Regions from separate parts of the Clostridium gasigenes genome, predicted to be linked through region 1. Evidence: riboswitches for the same ligand, from Rfam matches in the RefSeq annotation. Region 1 holds a riboswitch; each other region holds the start of a gene.
What was found. A riboswitch is a leader RNA that binds a small molecule or an ion and turns the genes downstream of it on or off. The one in region 1 is predicted to bind cobalamin.
Positions count from the first base shown of each region.

Region 2: linked by a shared signal. The riboswitch ahead of J1C67_RS01820 (CGGC domain-containing protein) and the one ahead of cobT (nicotinate-nucleotide--dimethylbenzimidazole phosphoribosyltransferase) in region 1 are both predicted to bind cobalamin.
Region 3: linked by a shared signal. The riboswitch ahead of J1C67_RS01495 (DUF4430 domain-containing protein) and the one ahead of cobT (nicotinate-nucleotide--dimethylbenzimidazole phosphoribosyltransferase) in region 1 are both predicted to bind cobalamin.

Region 1 covers NZ_CP071376.1:3,331,649-3,333,854, forward strand. The annotation lists gene cobT (nicotinate-nucleotide--dimethylbenzimidazole phosphoribosyltransferase) at 1-1,042, opposite strand, end outside; cobalamin riboswitch at 1,314-1,489, opposite strand; gene J1C67_RS15630 (choline/ethanolamine kinase family protein) at 1,542-2,206, shown strand, end outside.
Region 2 covers NZ_CP071376.1:367,703-369,908, reverse strand. The annotation lists gene J1C67_RS01825 (MATE family efflux transporter) at 1-1,043, shown strand, start outside; cobalamin riboswitch at 1,098-1,284, shown strand; gene J1C67_RS01820 (CGGC domain-containing protein) at 1,405-1,725, shown strand; gene J1C67_RS01815 (ABC transporter substrate-binding protein) at 1,784-2,206, shown strand, end outside.
Region 3 covers NZ_CP071376.1:308,351-310,556, forward strand. The annotation lists gene J1C67_RS01485 (HutP family protein) at 1-282, opposite strand, end outside; gene J1C67_RS01490 (hypothetical protein) at 404-910, opposite strand; gene J1C67_RS01495 (DUF4430 domain-containing protein) at 913-1,308, opposite strand; cobalamin riboswitch at 1,462-1,587, opposite strand; gene J1C67_RS01500 (cupin domain-containing protein) at 1,661-2,116, opposite strand; gene eutH (ethanolamine utilization protein EutH) at 2,147-2,206, opposite strand, start outside.

The DNA of each region.
Region 1 (2,206 bases):
CTGCAAAAGTGGCCATATTATTCATCATTGCACAAGCATATTGAACTATAGAAAAAGCTATTGGACATCCACTTCCTTCTCCAAGCCTCATGTCTAAATTAACCATAGAATCGAGTTTCAACTCATCGAGCGCAATGTTATATCCTATTTCTTTAGAACAATGTGATGTTATTAAGTAATCTCTTACTAATGGATTAATCTTAACTGCTGCTAGTGCTGCAACTGCCGATATAAAACCATCTACAACTACAGGTATTTGATAATAAGCTGCCCCTATAAACACTCCTACCATAGCTGCAATATCGAATCCACCTACTTTTGATATAATATCTATTGGGTCTTTTATATCTATATTATTTATTTCTAAAGCTGTTTTTATTACTACCTTTTTTTTCTCAAAGGCTTCTTTTGTTACACCTCCACCCTTACCAACTGCTTTCTCCAAGACACAATTTGTAAGTGCAATTAGTACAGCACTACTTGTTGTAGTATTTCCTATTCCCATCTCTCCTACACCTATTATGTCATATTTTTTTCCCTTTACCTTTCCTACCATTTCAATACCAATATTTATAGCGTTTACACACTCTTCATAACTCATAGCTGGTCCTTTAGCTATATTGCTTGTCCCTTTTCTTATTTTTCTATTATAGACCTTTGGTATTTCTTTATCACTATTAATACCTATATCAACTACTATTAAATCTGAGTTACTTTCTTTAGCAAGTACAGCTACTCCTGTTAATCCTTTTGTAAAATTAATAGTTTGAGCAAGTGTTACATATTGAGGTGCCGAGGCTACCCCCTCCTCTACAACACCATTATCAGAACACATTATAATTATACATTTCTTATTTATACTATTTTTAACGTTACCTGTAATCCCTGCAAGCTTTATTGATATTTTTTCCAATTTCCCAAGGCTTCCAAGGGGTTTTGCCAACGAATCCAACCTTTCCTTTGCCAGTTTACAAGCTTTCTTATTTGCAGGTTTAATATCATTTATAAATTTTTTTAAACTATCCTTATTTTCAAATCGCACCTTATACCCCCTAATAAAAATATCTCAGACATACTTATTTTTTGAAGTGCCTTACTAAGCATATCTATATTCATAACTTTAATTTTCTTTCAAATCTATTTGAACGTCAAAAAAGCATCTTACTTAACATAAGATGCTTGCATAACAAAATAAATAAGAATACTTTTCTTACTTAAAATACAATACACCCTTAATACACCGTTAAGTTGAGGGTGCTGAAAAAATAACAGGTCAATCATTTGATGAACTATCTATATTTTAAAAGCTCCCTAATAGCGTTAATGTATTGGCAGGTATTCCGACTTAAATTATGTTAAGACTTTTATTTTATTAATTTCTATAAATAAAATAATTGAAAAAACTAACTTTCACGGTGGCGGGACCGTATAGGCTTTTAACCTATTTCCCTTTTAATGTATTTAAACAACCATTACATATTTATTACCTTTTTGTTATAATACTTATAATTAATACAAAAGTCAATAAGTAAGGAGATTTTATGAATTCTATAATAATTGATTTTTTAAAGTATTCCTTAAATTGGGATATGAATTTTTTATCTTCACTAGAACAAATTGGAGGGCTTAGTAATAATAATTACAAAGCAATTTATTATAATAATTTATATTTTATACGTCTATGTAATCCAACTCCATTTAATATTAGTAGAAGAAATGAATTAACTATTTTACATACTGCTTGCGATTTAAATTTATGCCATATGCCTATTTACTTTGATGTGGAGACTGGAAATATGGTATATAAATGGATTAATGGAAAAATGCCTACAGAAATAGAGTTTAATTCTGAGCGCTTATTAAGGAAATTATGTATCAACTTAAAAAAATTACATTTAACAACATCTTTAACTTATTTCAATCCATTTAATGAAATTAGGGCGAGAATAAAAATATGTATTAATCTAAAACTTCCACTGCCTACTTATATATATTCTTTAACAGAAAAACTATTTCGGCTTGAAAAGGAACTAGAAATAAATAAATTCGTAGGCCTTTGTCATAACGATTTAAATGTTTCTAATATAATTATAGATGATAGAAATTTATATATTATAGATTATGAGTTCTCAGCTACTTGCGATGTTTTTTTTGATTTAGCAACTGTTGCATGGTTACAAGATTATAATGGACGTGTTAATTTATT
Region 2 (2,206 bases), 1.1 Mb from region 1:
TTCCAAAACAATTTATGAGTATATTTACAGCAGATTCAGCGGTGATTGAAGCTGGGGCAAGCTATTTAAAAATTATTTGCATAGGATATCTGTTCTATGCAGTAACAAATTGTACAATTATGATTCTTCGTTCTGTTAAAACTGTAAGAATATCAATAGTAGTATATAGTATTTCATTAATAGTTAATGCTTTCCTTAATTGGGTACTTATTTTTGGTAACTTGGGTGCTCCAAAACTTGGCATTAAGGGAGCTGCAATAGCAACGGTAATTGCAAGAATTATTGAATTTGCAATAGTATTAATATTCATTGCTTTTTATGAAGAGAAAATAAGGCTTAAAATAAAATACTTATTGAAAATTGATAAGTTAATGCTAAAAGATTTTATTAAGATTTGTACTCCTGTACTATTTAATGAGTTACTTTGGTCAACAGGAGCATCTATGATTTCTATTATAGTAGGGAGGCTGGGTACAGATATAGTAGCAGCAAATAGTATAAATACCGTGGCTCATCAATTTGTAACTGTATTTATATTTGGATTATCTAATGCAGCAGCAGTTATAGTAGGAAATACAATTGGGGAAGGGAAGAAAGAGGCGGCGGTAGAATATGCCTTTACTATTGGATTTTTTAGTATTGCTATGGGAATGATAGCAGGAATAATTATATATCTTATAAGACCGGTAGTTGTTGATTTATATAATGTAACAGACGCTACTAAAATGATAGCCATGGAGATAATGAAAGTAACATCTATAATAGTTGTTTTTCAATCACTTGGGGTTAATATGATGATGGGAGTTCTTAGGGGTGGTGGAGACGCTAAGTTTGTTCTTGTTAATGACATTATATTTATGTGGTTAGTTGCAATTCCAGGAGGATTCTTAGCTGCATTCGTATTTAAATTACCAATAGTTATAGTTTTCTTTATTATTAAGTCAGATGAAGTATTGAAATCTATAGTAAGTATATTTAGGGTTACTAGTGGAAAATGGGTTAAAGATGTAACCAGAGATTTTGAGGAAATTGAAGCAATATAGAACTAAAATTTATTTGATTAATGTAATTGTAATATGATAAAATAAAATTGTAAAATTGAATATACAAAAATAGGTTTAACAGGTATTTAATATCTGTTAATTAAAAGGGAAGTGGGTTTTAATCCCACGCGGTCCCGCCGCTGTAATAGAGGAGCTCTTGCAATATGTCACTGGGAAACTGGGAAGACTGCAGGAGTGTTGATACTTAAGCCAGAAGACCTGCCTATTTTAATGTGATGACAACTCTACGAGTGATAGGGGGGGAAACGTTTGAAAAATATTTTTTTCAATTGATAGCCTTTTAACTGTTGTTAAAAGGTTATCATTTTTTTTGGAATAATTTATTTTATAGGAGGTAAAAATGAAGATAGCTATCGGAGTATGTGAAAAAATAAATGGAATATGTACAACCATGGGATGCTTTAAAGCTTTAAATAACAGAGAGAAAAACTTTAGTATATATAAAAACGAAAATTTAGAACTTATGTCATTTTTCACATGTGATTCATGTTCAAGTAATTCTGATGAAAACTTGATAAATATTGCTAGAAAATTAGAACAAGCAGGGGTTCAAAAGCTTCACCTTGGTGTTTGTATTGTTAAGTGTCAAATTCAAAGAACAGAAGAAATAAAAGAGATATTTAAAAGATATAATATAGAAGTGGTAGAAGGTACTCATTAAAAATATTAAGAAGTATTGATTGGGTATACAAGGGATAAATAAAGGAGAGAAACTTAAAATGAAAAAGATAATAAGTATGATTTTAATAGGGTTAATGGCATTTGGAATAACCGGATGTGGGAATCAAGATGAGACAACAGCACCTAAAGCAGAAACTAAAGTAGAAAATAGTAATGAACAGTCAGCACATTATCCTGTTACAATCACAACATATGATTATGCTAAAAATCCTGTCAAAGTTACTTTTGAAAAATCACCAGAAAAAGTTATTGCAGTATATCAAAATTCAATAGAAACATTATTAGCATTAGGATTACAGGATAAAATAATTGGAGTGTCTGGATTGGATCATGATGTTAAAGATGAATATAAAAGTGAATTTAGTAAGTTAAAACATTATGAAAAAACACCTACAAAAGAAGAGGTTATTGGATTAGAACCTGATTTTATATTAGGTTGGTATTCTCTATTCGCTGAAAAA
Region 3 (2,206 bases), 1.1 Mb from region 1:
ATTAGCTTTAGATGATACTTGCATTAAAGCTTCTCTTGTAGCACCTACAACAGCACCATCATGAAGATGGCAATCTTTAATAATTCCAGTTCTTTTTGATGCCACTAACGCTCTCTCAATTATTTTAGGTATAGATGTATTTAAGTTTCCACCTATATCTACTGCTACTGCAAATATATCCTCTTTTCTTAACTCATCTACTAATTTATGTTCTTCTTCTCTTGTTGATATGGCCATTTTAGTTGCTATCTTTGCTACTTCAACACTATTTTTTTCTATCATAATTTCCTCCAATTTTCATATTAAAAATTTTTGAATCTCATCTTCTAGCCTATTTATAAGTTCTTTTTATATATTTAATTTTATCACATTAGAACTATTTATATAAGGCTTTTGAAAATAACTAATATCCATATTTTTTATTTGAAAATAATAATAAATTATATATTTTTTCACCTAATAATATCATAGCAAAATAATTTCCAACCATATGAATTAAATCAAAGGGAATCCCTCTAATCCAATAAGCTATTGCTACATTCATTCCTGAAGCAAATATATACGGTATTGCATATAATGCTCCAAATATTAATCCGAATCCTGCGGAAAAAATAGCTAACCCTAAAAAATTCTTATTAAATTTATTTTTTAAAATATATGTTATCATAACAAGGGCTGGCCATATTATTAAATATCCTATCCACCATAAACCAAAACCATACATAAGACCCATTGACATTACAAATACAAAGACTATATATAGTGCTTTTTTTTCATAAATCAGCGTAAATATTATTAATAATAATGATACTAATTCAACATTTGGTATAAAATTCAATGCTATTTGAGATACAACTACAATAGCTCCTAAGAAACCCATCAATATAATTGTTTTTAAATTGTTTCTCATTTTTAGAAACCTACTTTATAAATAAACTCTATTTTATCTCCATCTTTTATAACTGTGTCATCTATTCCAGTTTGTGCATCTTCTCCATTTATAGCTATGTTCCACCATTGTTGTTTAGCCATTTCTGTATCTATTCCATCTACTTTAGTAACCATTCTACCAAAATCGCCTTTACTTGTTTCTGCTATTCCCATTTCATCTAATGCTACTCCAAGCTTTTCTGCATCAGTTCTATGTATATGCTCTTTTTCATAATTTTCATCTTTGTTTATAACTGTAACAGTTATCTCTTTATTTCCTTTAACAGTCTTTTCTGTTAAAAACTTATTATAACTAAAGTATCCCCCTATAGCTATAATTACAATTAATAATGATACTAAAACCTTTTTATTATTCATTTTATTCTCTCCTTATATTTTAAAATTTCTAAAACAAAAAGAAGCACTCTAAAAAAAGTGCTTCTTTATATAAACATATTAAAATCAAAATAATTTAATAGTTATAAATACAACGCTCTTCCCTCCGAAGATATATAGTTTTCTATTATAATTAAATATCCTGACTCTTGCTTCATTCTTTAAGCTTTCCTTCCCAGAACTTTAATTCTAGTGGTTTTTTAAGCTTATCGTCCACAATTACAGTAGCGGGGGCTGCTATGGATTTTCACCATATTCCTTAATTAATAATTATATTAAATTTTATTTTCATCTTTTTTTATAGTAACATATTTTTGATTGTTTCACAACTCAATTACTTTTGTTCTGCCCAATCAGCTGGATAAGTTACATACATAAATTTAGCATAGTTTGGTACACAGAATTGTATTTTACTACCTTTAGGTACTAAAATAATTTCTCCAGCATCAGCGCAAACTTTTCTTCCATCTATATTTATTTCAAGTCTACCTTCTATAACATATTGTATTTCATCATACATTAATGTCCAATCAAAAGTTGTTTCTTTCATTTCCATAAGCCCACAACCAAGTCTTGGACTTTCTTCTAATGATAATGCATCTCTTAACATAACATTGTCTTGTGATTTACCTGTATCGAACTTTTCAAGCTTAAGCATAGGTAACTTAACAGACATAATTCCACTTTGATCTACATGTCTATCTGCATTTACATTAGTTACTCCTGATAAGTTTTCTTTAATAATTTTTCTTACTAAATCTTCAATAATGCTTCTATCTAAATTTTCCATAACTAACACTCCTTAATTACATATTTATTATTATTTACTCTTATTTTTAGCCATTGTTTTATTAGCGATTATACAAGCAATAACTACTGC